Regions from separate parts of the Lysinibacillus sp. ACHW1.5 genome, predicted to be linked through region 2. Evidence: riboswitches for the same ligand, from Rfam matches in the RefSeq annotation. Region 2 holds a riboswitch; the other holds the start of a gene.
What was found. Region 2 has a riboswitch for FMN ahead of L6W14_RS05905 (ECF transporter S component). Riboswitches for the same ligand answer to the same signal wherever they lie in the genome.

Region 1 (7,484 bases), 220 kb from region 2:
ATAGAGGTAGCGATGGAAATGGCTACATCCATAATGGCACCTATCGTACTCATAATGATGACTGATGCACCTATCTGCACAAAATTAACACCGACGTAGAGAGAAAAGATGCTGATTTCTTCAGTTGATTCTTCGCCAAACCCTTGGATCATCGACTTTTCCGTTACAAAGGTAATAAAGAGTAGTAACACAACTATCGTTATCATCGTCGAGATAAAGGCTGTAATGGTTTTACTGTTTGTTTTATTGATATAGAAAAGACTAATACAGCTAATGACCGTACAGGCAATAAACGTCAAGATGATAGGGCTATTTTTAGGGTTTGTCATTAAAAAAATGGTGACAAAGAGCACACCAAAGTTTAGGAATAAAGAAAGAAATGAGCGTATCCCCTGTCTACCGCCGACAAGTACCATTAACACGCATAATATAACTGCTAATAAGACGACAACATTCATCCTCGAACCCTCTTTCGATTAATAAAAAATATAGCGGTATACTGACTGATAGGAATCGTAAGGACAACACCAATACCCCCTGCTAAGGCACGGGCTAATTCTAAAGAAAGATTTAAGGACAATGTAAGCCCTAATGTGGAAGAATTTTTTAAATAGAGAATAATCATAGGTATGGAGCCGCAAAGGTAGGCAAAGAATAAGATACTTGTAATGGTACCCATAATATCTTTACCGATTTCATGTCCCGAAGATTTCAGAGCCTTGACAGAGATTGTAGGATCTTGCTCGTACAAAGTAAAAATTGAGGAAGCCATTGTAATAGAAACATCCATTACTGCCCCGAGTGAGCCAATAAATAAACCTGCCATAAAGACGGTACGATAGGGACGTGTTAAAAATTGCATTTCTTCATAACGAAGACCATTTTCACCTGTCAACCACATTACAATAGAGCTTATGATAAGCGCTATAACAGTGCCTAAAAGTGTGGACACGATGGCTACATATGTTTTTGTATGCAATCCACTAATAAGTAGTAGCGAAATAATCGTAAATAGCAGGGCGCAAATGCCGCTGACTAATAACAGGCTTACGCCCCCATGCTTCACATAAAGATCTAATGCGAATGATAGAATCACAGCATTGACACTCAAACTAATGATAGAAAATAAGGCTTGTCTTTTACCTACAATAAGTAGGGCAAAAATAAAAATCCATGCAATCATTACCATGGTTTGATCTCGTTTTAAATCGAGAATGGTTCCTGTTAAAACTGATTGTGTTGTGCGATCATCTACCGTGACAAAGATTTCATTGCCTACATGATATTCTTGATCAAAAGCACCAGACGAAGAATAGTCATTCGTCAAATGAATGGATTGCCCCTTATGCTGACCATTTTTGATAATGGCCATCATCTCCTGTGTAAACAAAAAATCCTCATTTTCATACATATCTGTCATCGGTTCGGATTCTATTACATCCACTTGCGTTATTTTTGCTATCGGTCGATCATAAAATTGTTCGTTATGACTTACGAAAACAATCGAAACCCCACAACAGAGTGCTAATAGGGCATAGAAAACAGCTTGTTTAAAAGGTATATTTTTTAAAAATGTCAAATTAATGACCTCCAAACGGCCTAGACTGAATAGTCACTTGTAAAGGAACGTTTTGTTGATTAAGAAGTTCCATAAACAGGTTAAATGACATCATTTTATTAACATCTTTTACATTTTTCAAGTCTCGTCAGAGCTGTTTAAAATTTATGCTTCGAAAAAAATTTAAAAAGAAGGATGGATAATATAATAAAATAGTGTTATCGTAAGACTAGCTAAATAAAAATATTCTTCGGGGTAGGGTGAAATTCCCGATCGGCGGTGATGAAGCAATTCAAAGTCCGTGAGCGCAAGCTGATTTGGTGCAAATCCAAAACCGACAGTTACAGTCTGGATGGGAGAAGGGTAAAAATGCGAACTTTTTAAATTGATTCTAATTTAGAAGGTTTATTTGACTATGCATTTACTACAAATCTTCCCAATCATCTTGTGGGAAGTTTTTTTATTTAGCACAATTGAATAGAAGATGTTCTTCGGGGTAGGGTGAAATTCCCAATCGGCGGTGATGAAGCAATTCAAAGTCCGTGAGCGCAAGCTGATTTGGTGCAAATCCAAAACCGACAGTGATAGTCTGGATGGGAGAAGAACGAATGAGATGACAGTCTATGAAAAAATTGTTTTCAAATAGGCTTATTTGTTGATGTCTTATACTCCCAAAACCCCTTTGATGTAAAGGGGTTTTTATTTTTTATTGCTAACGAGAGAAGGGAGAAGGATAAGGCACAAAAACAGATGGATAAACTGTAAAAGTAAAGGATAGAAGTGCTAATAAAGTAGAGTAGGTGATGGAATGTTTACAGGACTTGTAGAGGATATTGGTATCATAAAAGCCGTGCAAAGCGATCGGGACAGTATGAAAATTACGGTGCAATCAGCCAAGATAACAGAGGATGTCAAGCTTGGTGACAGTATAGCGGTCAATGGAGTTTGTTTAACGGTGACAAATTTCACACAACAGCAGCTTACGATGGATGTTATGCCTGAAACAGTCAAAGCAACAAATCTACAGCAGCTGGCAATAGGTGATTCTGTTAATTTGGAGCGTGCCATGCCTGCTAATGGGCGATTTGGTGGCCATTTTGTTGCTGGTCATGTTGATGGAGTCGGCAAAATTTTGCGAAAACGTCCAGTAGCAAACGCCGTTTATATTGATATCGAAATATCAGAGGAACTAACCAACTTCTGTATTCCAAAGGGTTCCATAACAATTGATGGCACAAGCTTAACCCTTTTTCATGTTGAAGCCAAGAGTGTCACAATTTCACTTATTCCTCATACTTACAAAGAAACCGTTTTAGGTATGAAGAGGGTTGGAGCAATCGTTAATATCGAAACCGATTTAGTTGGAAAATACATTATAGGGCAATTAAAAAAGGGGCAAATAACGCCAGCTATTACAAGAGATTATTTAGCACAACATGGTTTTTAAATCACAGAATAGGAGTTGATGATCGTGCTACATTCAATTGAAGAAGCCATAGAGGATTTAAGGCAGGGCAATATGATTGTGGTGGTTGATGATGAGGATCGAGAAAATGAAGGAGATCTTCTGGCACTCGCTGAATTCATCACACCAGCAACAATCAACTTTATGGCAACCAATGGTAGAGGTTTAATTTGTACGCCGATTTCACAGCAGCTTGCACAAAAGCTAGATTTATATCCAATGGTTCAGCACAATACAGATAACCATCAAACCGCATTTACGGTAAGTATCGATCATGTAGAAACAACGACAGGGATTAGCGCCTTTGAGCGTGCGCTAACGATACAAAGGATGGTAGAAAAGCAAGCTAAGCCGACTGATTTTCGTCGACCAGGCCATATTTTTCCGTTGATTGCGAAAGAGCAAGGCGTGCTGGAACGGAGAGGACACACGGAGGCCACTATTGATCTAGCGAAGCTTTGTCATAGCGTACCTGCAGGTGTTATTTGCGAAATTATGGGTGATGATGGGCACATGCTTCGGTTTGAAGAACTAACAAATTACGCTGCACAACATGGCTTAAAAATGATCTCGATAGAAGCATTGGTTGCTTATCGTCAACAATTATCCACTAATAAAACTAAAATTTCTATGTAAAAAGGAGAAGGAACAATGGGTCAAACATTTGAAGCACAATTAATTGGAACGGATTTGAAAATTGCAGTAGTAGTGGGTCGTTTTAATGAGTTTATTACTAGCAAATTATTGGATGGGGCAATGGATGGTTTAACTCGTCATGGGGTTAATTCTGCATCTATTGATGTTGCATGGGTGCCAGGAGCTTTTGAAGTTCCTTTTATAGCGAAACAACTGGCAGAAACCAAGAAATATGATGCTATTATTGGTTTAGGTACTGTTATTCGTGGCTCTACAACACACTATGACTATGTTTGTAATGAATCGGCAAAAGGCATTGCCAATGTGTCATTGTCAACGAATGTACCTGTTATTTTTGGAATTGTTACTACCGAAAATATTGAACAGGCAATTGAACGTGCAGGAACGAAATCTGGTAATAAAGGCTATGATGCTGCAATGTCTGCAATTGAGATGGCAAATCTAAAGAAAATGATTGGATCAGGACAATTTGAATAGTCGTCACAACATTTGTTTCTTTGAATATTTTGAACAACCATGGGAAAAATATGCTTAAGTGTATTTATTGAAGGTGATTGTTTCATAAATGTACTAATCTTGAGCTGGCTCAGTAGGAGATGAGAAGTATTTCATCAATTGAACAAATTAATTTGAAAATGTTGAAATCACTATTTCAACGCTCTGCTGATGTGATTTTCCAACAATATAATTTTCAGCAATATACAGTACATTTGATAACTTGTGATGCAATGGTCAATGAGCAAATACTTCAAACTGTGGTTGTTCAACGTGTTCAATCTTTGTTAAGCAATGTCACTGAGGACATGCTAGAAGAAGAAATTGAACAGCATTTACACATTCCCTATTTACAAAAGATTTTATCGAAAGAGGATGCGGTAACTAGGGTCTATAAAGGCCATGTTTTACTGTATTTTGAAGAAAATCAATTACTTTATTCTAGTGATATTTCAAAAAGACCCAATCGAGAGCCTGGGGAAACAACATTAGAACTAGTAGTAAAGGGACCTAGAGATGACTTTATTGAAGATGTTTTTATTAATATTGCTTTATTAAGAAAGCGATTACCGACTAATTCTTTTAGTATAGAGACATTAGAAATTGGTAAGCGTTCTAAAACAACCGTAGCCATACTATATATGGAAGACATTGTGAATTTAAATATGCTGGAACAAATTCGACTTCAATTACAAAAAATTGATACGGATATTGTTATCAATGGCGACTTATTAATGGAAAAAATTGAAAAGACAGCGACAATTCTTCCAAGACATGATTATACAGGAAGACCTGATTTTGCTATGCAGGCCTTAATTAGAGGAAGAATACTCTTAATGATTGATGGTGTGTCCTATGCCATAATTACACCTGCGAATATTATGTTGCTCTTTAAATCAGCAGAGGATAATGAGTACCCACTCATTGTTAGCTCGATGGAACGATTACTCAGAATTGTCGGGATATTAATAAGTATGCTACTGCCAGGTTTTTGGCTTGCATTGACGACATATCATCAAGAACAGCTTCCATTTTTACTACTGGCAACGGTTGTCGAATCGAGAACGGGATTGCCTTTCCCAACCATTCTAGAAATTTTAATGATGCTATTTATGTTTGAATTGTTTCGTGAAGCCAACTTACGTCTTCCGAGTGCCGTCAGTGGCTCCGTTAGTGTGGTAGGAGGACTAATTATTGGGGATGCAGCGATTAAAGCAGGTGTTACAAGCCCCTCAATGATTGTTGTGATTGCCATTTCTAGTATCGCTGCATTTACATTGGTCAATCAATCCTTTGTGACGGCTATGAGTATTTTTCGATTAATCATTATTATGGCTTCGGCATTTTTTGGTTTATTTGGTTTTTTTATATCCGTGTTTTTCATCCTTTTATACACTGCGAATATGAGAGTCTTGGGAGTGCCGTACGTAAACTTTAGTGCCGATTTTGAAAAGGGCAATATACGTAAGTCCCTATTGCGACTATCTCCAAAGGGCTATAGTAAACGACCTACCTTTCTAAAGCCGCAAGATCAAACACGGACTTCAAGTAAAAAATAAGCATATTGTGATGAGATCAGGTATTGTTGATACCTGATCTTTTTTTGATACCTTTGCTTTAGTGGTTTTTTTAATTTTCCATTTAAATAGGAAATGAGACATAAAAAGTTATTACTTATCTTTTTAGTTTACTTTCTTGTCAAGGATTATTAAACTATTTGTTACAGTGTGTAATTTTGGGTATGAATAAAATAAAAATTGATTTTGTGTTTTAATTTATGTAGGATATACAAGCAATGTTTGCTTTACAAACAAAAAATAGAGTTAATTATAATATAATAATATTCTAGAATATTTATAGATGAGGAAGTACCGTTTTTTATGAAAAATAGAAAAATAAAACTAATATTAATTCTATCAACGATTTTATTATGTTTGTTTACAAGTTTAAACATCTTTACATCCTATGTAAAAATAAAAAAGACCGTTGAAGAGTCGATTGCCAATCAAAGCTTAGAGGCAGCCCATTCTATTGCTGCATCCATAGATACGGATGCCTATCAGCAATTTTTAAATAATCCACAGGAAAATGATTATTATTGGAAAGTAAGAAATTATTTAAACGATGCAAGGATAAAATTAGGTGCACTATTTGTTTACACCTTAAAGGTGGACAATCCTGAAGTATCTATAGCCATGATTACAGGAATGCCAAAAGAAATGAAAGAGGGCTTCGGTATTGGCGTGGTTTGTACTGTTCCTGCAAAGCATGTTGAAAAGGCCTATAATGGTGAAACCTATGTTACAGAGGTAATTCATGATTCTGAACATGGGTCTTATTTATCTGTTGGTGCACCCATCAAAGATGATAATGGAACAATTATCGGGTATTTAGGCATTGACATTAGTGCAGATACGCTAAATGGTATTAAGGGTAAAGTCATTGAAGACAACCTATTTAATTTTATTTTTAATGGTGTACTTATTTTAATTGTCATCGGTTCTTTTTTATTTTTACAAAGATGGTATCAAAAAGAGGTAGCGAAGGAAGTTGGCGCTACAGAGGACACATATCTAGCAGAAATCAAAACATTGATTACTTCGGTGTCGTCCCTACGTCATGATTTTACGAACCATATCCAAGTGTTACATGGTTTATTACAATTAGAAAAAACAGATCAGGCGAGACAATATTTATCCTCACTATCAAAAGAAGTTCAGGCGATCAAGTCATTAAAATTAAATATTGATCATCCAGGTTTGTCCATCTTATTGCAAACGAAGAAATTAACGGCTCAAAATCATCATATTGATATGGATTTTACGCTTTCTCAAAATGACTTTAATAAGATTAAAACGACAGATTTAATCAAGATTCTATCCAATTTAATTGATAATGCGATTGACGCTGCTGTTGAATTACCTGAGGAACAACGTAAGATTAAGATTTGCTGTACAGCAGATGAATCTCAGTATGAATTTAAAATTACCAATACTGGGCCAAATATTGCGAATCCCGATCACATATTCAAACAAGGATTTTCAACGAAAAAACATGAGAATGGTAGACTAAGAGGGCAAGGCTTATTTATTGTCAAAGAAATTGTCACTAAATATAATGGTCATATTTCAATTGACTCATCAAAACATTTAGAAACGACTGCTATTGTCAGAATTCCAATAAAATAACAAAAAAAGCTTCCTACAAAAAGTTGTGGGGAGCTTTTTTCTATGTACAGCACATACATTACAAAGTAGAAAGTGATATGATGAAGGAGATGAAGAAAATGGAAAAGGGTCTCCTAGCGTT
Region 2 (7,484 bases):
TATCGATTGCAGAAACAGCGCAAATACTAGATTGGACAGAAGCTAAGGTAAAAACGACCCAGCATCGAGCCATTAAATTTTTAAGGCAACAGCTACAGCCGATTAGAGAACAGGAGGCGAAACGGCAATGACGCATAAGCCATTTGATGATGAACAGCTTGAACATGTCTTGAACAATGCCCCTAAGCTTTCTGACCGCCGTTCAAAAGAAGAAATATTAAATCGGTTAATGGCAGATGCTCGCTTGCAGGATAATAGTCACCTTCAAGAAGCGATACAACAACCCATAGAGAATGAAGAAGCACAACAAGAAAGTAAACCTTTAATTCAAGATGAACGACCATCACGATTTAAGTTCCGTAAAATGTCGATTTTTACGAGTGTAGCAGCAGTTTTCGCGATAACGGTACTCGTTGGCTTCATGTTGATGAATAATGACGCTAGCCAAAAAGATTTAGCTAGTACGCCAGAAACGGCTAATTACTCTACGTTACAGGAAGATCGTTCTGCCAAAGAAGCAGCTACCCAGGATGAGGCACTTCAATCCAGTATTGTATCGGAGCATGAGCGTATGTTATCTTTACGGTCATCTGTCTATGAGGAAGATGTGAAAGATGCTGTCGTATTTCGTATTGGTTTGGCAGGACGCGATGCAGAAAGTGTCCCAATGACATATGTGATACCAAATGAGCGTGTAGCAACTGATTTTGGAACAGAAAAACCTTCTACCTTACAGATGTATGAAAAATATGCTCCTCAAATAGATGAAGAAGCCAAAGGGTTTACGGATTATCATCCATTTAAAGGTGAACTGAAGGAGAAGGAAGACAAGCTTGTCCACGTTTTACCAAAGGACAATGACTATGATATTGCATCAGCTACCGTTAATGAGTACAAAGGGACTTTAGAGGATACCTTCTCGGATTCTGAATATACGGAAGTTGAGATTCAAAATGAAGATGGCACACCTTATGAGTTTTCTCAAGAGGGTGAGCCAAGTCAAGCCATGTCATTAACAAACGCCAAGCATTTTAATTATTACTTATACCAAGATGAGAATGGGGCAGAATATCTGTCACCAGATTTCCGTCAAACATTTGCTAATATTACAGAAGCACTTACACTAATGAAAAACAAAAATGATGATGTTTATGTAACAGTGGTTCCTGAAAACGTAACATATACCGTGAAAGAGGAAGCGGAAGGTGTAGTCGTAACATTCGACATTCCCTTAGATTTAGCATCGATGGAGCCAATTCGCGCTACCCAATTGATTGAAGCGATGATGTTAACTGCTGCTAGCTTTGACCAACAATTACGCTTAGATAATGTGGTCCAAGAAAGTTGGGAAGGATTCGATTTAAAAAATTATTTGCCAAAGCCTGTGGGGCCAAATAAACAATATATGCCTTAGGCAGAATCAAAAATGGAGCATTCCTGTAACATGGAATGCTCCATTTTTACAATACATACAAATCTAATCGGATTTTTTTAAGCAGAACTGTTTACTTTTTCTTGATAATTAATTATAGTAAGGTTGTAGTATAAAATAATATGATTCATCTTCGGGGCAGGGTGAAAATCCCGACCGGCGGTAATAGAGTGGTGAACCGTTAATGTTTCCATTAACTCGAATGGTTTATGCTTCGCTCTTCAGCCCGCGACCTGTGCAAATTTATTTGCATGGCTGACTTGGTGTGATTCCGAGGCCGACAGTTAAAGTCTGGATGGGAGAAGATGGAGGTACGATCGTCATTCATTGTTATGAAATAAACTATAAACGAGCGCTTTTTTGTATGGCTTTTTAAACGGTGCTCAAAAATAGTTTAAATTGACGCTTATTCGTCATGCCTTTCTCCCTTGTGCTCTTCATGCATAAGGGTTTTTTGTGCTAACATTGAAAGATCGTCACCTTTCTTCTTGCGAGATTGAATCAGCAAAGAGGAGAGAGTTTTCTATGAAGAAAAATGTTAAACTTCAATCGTTTATTACGATTGGCATGCTGAGCAGTATTTCGTTTTTATTAATGCTTTTTAATTTTCCAATTCCACCATTTCCAGCATTCTTGGAAGTCGACTTTAGTGATATGCCTGCATTAATAGCAGCCATCACAATGGGGCCTGTAGCTGGTATTTTAGTAGAATTATTTAAAAATGTATTGGATTGGATTTTCTCTGGAACGCCAACAGGTGTGCCAGTAGGTCATATTGCCAACTTTGCAACAGGTATTTTATTTATTTTGCCAGTAAGCCTTATTTTTAATCGCTTTAAAACAATTGCTGGTCTTGTTGGAGGTTTAGCGACAGGAACAGTCGTAATGGCAGTAGGCATGAGTATTTTAAACTACGCTGTATTTTTACCGATGTACACATACTTCTTAGGAATGGAACCTGTTGTAGGTGACTCACTTTATAAAATGATTATCGCTGGGATTTTACCATTTAACATTGTAAAAGGTATTTTATTAACGGCTATTATGGCGTTTTTATTTACTACTATGCGCAAGTGGATCGACCGCCAGCGTTCTATCTATATAACAAAATAATTTTTACTAACCTCGGGTGAACATACCTGAGGTTTTTTGTTGGAAGGAATGATGGATAGAGAAAGGTGTGAAGAATAATAAATATAGAAAAAAGTAATAGGGTAAAACAGCTAACTAGTACTTTATAAGTATAATCTAGTCGAAAGCTATATTTTCATGTAAAATAGAGAAGAGTTTAGAATGTTTGAGGAGTTTGAAGAGATGAGTGGAAAAAAAGGACAGTGGTCTAGTAAATTAGGTTTTATTTTAGCATCAGCTGGTGCGGCGATCGGACTAGGAGCAATTTGGAAACTTCCCTATGTAACGGGACAAAGTGGTGGAGGAGCATTTTTCCTTATCTTTGTGTTATTTACCTTGTTAATAGGACTACCAATGTTATTGTCCGAGTATGTGTTAGGACGTGGTACACAATCCGAGGCTGTAACAGCGTATAAAAAAATTGCCCCAACTAAGCCAGGCTGGGCTTGGATTGGTCGAATGGGCGTGCTAGGCTGTTTTTTATTATTAACTTTTTATAGCGTAGTCGGAGGTTGGATCTTTATTTATAGCGGGCTAGGTGTAGCTGGCGCGGTAATTGATCCAGCAGTAGATCCAGCTGAATTATTTGGAAAAATTATAGGCACGCCATGGATTACACTAGTTGGTCTAGTGTTGTTTACATTAGCCAACGTACTTGTGATTTCATTAGGTGTACAAAATGGGATTGAAAAAGCCAATAAATGGATGATGCCGTTACTTTTCATAATGTTCATTGTCCTTGTTGTGCGTGCTGTTACATTAGATGGGGCAATGGAAGGGGTAAAATTCTTCTTATGGCCTGATTTCTCGAATATTACGGGTAAGGCATTATTAGAAGCCCTCGGGCAATCGTTCTTTGGGTTAGCAGTTGGCTTTTCTTGTCTAGTTACATATAGCTCTTATCTAAAAAAAGATGTCAGTCTTCCGAATTCAGCAGGTTCTGTAGTGTTGTTAACCGTGCTCGTTTCATTTTTAGCAGGTTTAGCGATTTTCCCTGTTGTGTTCGCCTTTGATTTAGAGCCAGCAGCGGGTCCAGGTTTGCTATTTATGGTACTACCAACAGCATTTAGTCAAATGCCATTCGGTGAAGTGTTTTTAGCCATGTTTTTATTGCTATTTTTATTTGCTACATTAACGTCATCATTTAGTTTATATGAGATTATCGTCGCAGCATTTATGGAGCATAGTCAGAAATCCCGTCCCATGTGGACACTTATACTTGGTATAGTCGTATTTATTGCAGCTATTCCAGCAGCGCTTTCTTCGAGTGTTTTATCGGATATAATGATTTTCGAGAAAAGTATCTTTGATGCAACCGATTTTTTAGTGTCGAATATCATGCTTCCACTAGGGAATTTATTCATTGCTATTTTTATTGCCTATGTAGTAGATAAAGAATTTGTGAAGAGAGAATTGCTAACGGGTAGTCAAATGGGACAAGGGTATTATTCGACATATCGTATGTTAATGTTAGTTGTTGTACCGTTTATCATTCTAGTTGTGTTTGTTAATATGCTACTGCAGTATTAAAGAAAAAGAAAAGGGTGTATTCCATAATAGGAAATACACCTTTTCTTAGTGTTACAAAACAAAACAAAACAGTCAATTGAAAGGTAGAAATGGATTTCTGTTGCTGGCTGCATGCTTTTCTATGGACGAGCGCCGAACTGCTTCCGCTCCATGTAGGGGCTCGCCTGTCTAGTTATCCCATGGAAGTCAAATACCTTCCACTTCAATCCAAAAAACTAATCTTTTTAGCGAAGGTTTTATAAAGTATAAGAGTTCATTACTCTTTATGAAGAGGTGTTGTCACTCAGCACTTCACTTCACCACATTGAAAATAAGAGCCTATCTCCTCTAAGAATACAGATAATGGGTAGATTTGATCGCTATGCTACTATGAGGTAAAGCCTGCTTTGTAGAATGGTTGATAGCGTCACTCCTATGGGATTTAACGGCTCATCGGACGCCCTCCTGGAAAGGACGCTGGCAGAACGGAAATCAACCTCTCGCCTTGTAAAGTTACTATTTCTACCGTTGACATCTTCTTTTTTAACAACATAAAAAGGTGTATTCCGTTAATAGGAATACACCTTTTATTATGCTTATAGAGATTAATAATCGTTAAGTGATAGTTCACCTAGCCAATCTTCTTTAATAATCTTCCTTGCTTGTTCTTCACTTTCGGCAATAGGGAATACTTTATCAACCTGTGAAATAGCGAATAAGTTGCGAATGAAATCATCGACGACAATAATGGCGATTTTCTTATCTTTTACAGACACCTTCTTAGCAAAATTAACGATCATCCCGAATCCAGTACTATCAATATTTGTTACCCTTTGCATATCGATAATGTATCCGTGTTTTGTGTCTAAGCTAAGTGTTTGCAGCTCTGACTTTATTTCTTCAATCATCCCGTATTCTAAATCGCCTGTAAACGCAATCACAATATAATCAGCCTTTGTGTCAATACTCATTGCAATTTTCTTCTGATTCATCCTATAGCGCCTCCATTTTTCTTTTCTTGTTTGGGGATTTATTCAAACTTAAATTTATTCACTTCATTTTGTAATTTATCAGCAATTGATGATAACTCATCTGAGCTTTGTGTAATTTCGGCAACAGTCGCATATTGCTCTTCTGAGGTTGCGGCAATCTCTTCTGTAGCTGCTGCAGCGTCCTCGATGATGCGAGAAATATCTTGAATGGCTTGTTGCACATCTAGGGAGTTGTCGTTAACATGTGTAAATGCCACTTTCATTTGTTCGACACCTTCTTCAGTTTCGACCACTTTCTCCACGATTTCTTTTAAGGCACTTCCACCTTTATTAATGATCGTTACTTGCTCCTCAACAGCTAGTAAATTACTTTCCATTGTCCGTACAGTCACAGAAGTTTCCGCTTGGATATCATTAATAAGATTAGTAATTTGTCCAGCTGCTAAACTTGACTGTTCAGCTAACTGACGAACCTCTGATGCAACGACAGCAAAACCTTTTCCTTGATCACCTGCTCGTGCCGCCTCGATGGCCGCATTGAGTGCTAACAGATTTGTTTGTTCTGCGATGCCAGTAATAACGGTAATAATACCACCAATTTCTTCTGAGCGCTTTCCTAATTTTTGGATAGAATCAGTTGCATAAGACACTGTTTTCGTAACATCACTTAGATGCATAATCGCTTCGGTGATGGCTTCTTCTCCTTTACGTGCGATATGAGTGGACTCGATAGCACTGTTTAAAGTGATTTCGGCTTTTTGTAAGCTCTTTGATACTTCCTCAATCGTTTTTTGCATCATTGAAACTATTCGTTCAGCCTGATCAGATTGAGTGGTAGTACCAACGGCGATTTCATTCATTGTTAGTGCAATCTGATTAGATGCTTCGCTTGTTTGATGAGATGATTCTGCCAAAGTGTGTGACGACTTTGCAATTTGATGTGCACTACCAGCCACAATCTTTATCGTCTCTGTTAAATGATTTTTCATACTACTAAATGCACGTGCTAATTCAGCGATTTCGTCTTTGCCTTTAGGGTTTAACAGTTTAACATTTAAATTTAGGTCTGCTAGTTCCTTGGCATTGGTACTTAGAATGTTAATAGGATTAACAATTTGCTTTTGTAAGAACCAACTAATTCCTCCGATCATTACAATGGCGATCACTAAGGAAATCGCTACATTCTCCAGTGCAGATTTTGTGGCAATGCCTATATAAGGAGCGGTAGGGACAGCGGTTGCCCATACACCGATAACCTCGCCTTGACTATTTACAATCGGATCATAGGCTGCTTGATGCAAACTTCCTAAGACATTGGCAGAACCGATAAAGCGTTTTTTTTCTCCCAGTACAACAGTAGCAACCTCGTCAGAAACCTTTGTATTTAAAGCGCGTTGACCATTATCCACTATATTGGTACTTATACGCGTATCGTTTTGAAAGATGGATACAGCATTTCCATTTGTGAGTTCTCCAACTTTATCAGCTACCTCAAAGTTTTCTACCATATTGATATCGCCCTTATAGAGTTGGTTGTTTTTAATGGACCATTCTCCAGGATATTTAGCGTCTAAATATTCATAGCTCAACTGTATATCTGATAAAAGCTTTGTATCAGCACTTTCTAATAGATTGTTCTTGGCAACAAAAAAATTGACTCCTGCTAAAAGGGAAGTAAGTAAAATAATACAACCAAATATAAGCAGATTCATTTTCTTTCGTATAGATAACTTCATTAAAACGCCCCCAATTTTACGTTTACTTTTATAGATGAATCTTTTTGGAAATACCAACTAAAAATTTTGTTTCAGAAATATTTTCGAACCAAATATGGTCGACCATATTTTTGACAAAAAATAACCCGCGTCCACGATCAGCATAATCAAGTTTGTCTAAATCGAATTGAAGAACTTTGTCCCAGTCCTTTTCGTCAATGCCTTTTGCTTCGTCAGTGACTGTTATTTTTATTTCTTCGTTTGATGGAGTTACATGTATTTGAATCTCCTTTTGAGCGGGTATATCAATTTTTCCCATAGCCTCTACGGCATTGATGACTAGTTCATGAACAACAAATCTTAACTCTCGTTTATAAGGTAGATTATATAAATCTGTATAATTCTCCATAACTTGATCAATAAAGGCTATAGCTTGTGTATCAGGATTTACATTGAGTGTGAATTCCATCTTCAATCACCTACCCTTTAATGTAATTGTTATTGAAACGACTGTGATGTCATCGCTGTAATCATTATCAAATAAATTGTACTTTTGAGAAAATTTTTGTAGTGCATAGCTGTTATCCTGTGAAGCATAAGTGTAGAAAAAGTCCATATCAATTGAGTTTTGCTCGTTCAATGTTAATAATCCATCCGTATAAAGAATAATACGATGCCAGCCTGATAAAGGTATTGTTTTTTTAT

Region 1: linked by a shared signal. The riboswitch ahead of ribE (riboflavin synthase) and the one ahead of L6W14_RS05905 (ECF transporter S component) in region 2 are both predicted to bind FMN.

The regions. Positions count from the first base shown of each region.
Region 1 is NZ_CP091777.1:1,482,467-1,489,950, forward strand. It holds gene L6W14_RS07025 (YibE/F family protein) at 1-458, opposite strand, end outside; gene L6W14_RS07030 (YibE/F family protein) at 455-1,579, opposite strand; FMN riboswitch at 1,801-1,926, shown strand; FMN riboswitch at 2,042-2,167, shown strand; gene ribE (riboflavin synthase) at 2,367-3,005, shown strand; partial or broken gene ribB (3,4-dihydroxy-2-butanone-4-phosphate synthase) at 3,030-3,647, shown strand; gene ribE (6,7-dimethyl-8-ribityllumazine synthase) at 3,675-4,157, shown strand; gene L6W14_RS07050 (spore germination protein) at 4,277-5,734, shown strand; gene L6W14_RS07055 (ATP-binding protein) at 6,056-7,363, shown strand; gene L6W14_RS07060 (histidine phosphatase family protein) at 7,462-7,484, shown strand, end outside.
Region 2 is NZ_CP091777.1:1,258,596-1,266,079, forward strand. It holds gene sigX (RNA polymerase sigma factor SigX) at 1-131, shown strand, start outside; gene L6W14_RS05900 (RNA polymerase subunit sigma) at 128-1,414, shown strand; FMN riboswitch at 1,558-1,743, shown strand; gene L6W14_RS05905 (ECF transporter S component) at 1,958-2,545, shown strand; gene L6W14_RS05910 (sodium-dependent transporter) at 2,747-4,093, shown strand; gene L6W14_RS05915 (STAS domain-containing protein) at 4,678-5,064, opposite strand; gene L6W14_RS05920 (methyl-accepting chemotaxis protein) at 5,103-6,800, opposite strand; gene L6W14_RS05925 (ATP-binding protein) at 6,829-7,248, opposite strand; gene L6W14_RS05930 (SpoIIE family protein phosphatase) at 7,255-7,484, opposite strand, start outside.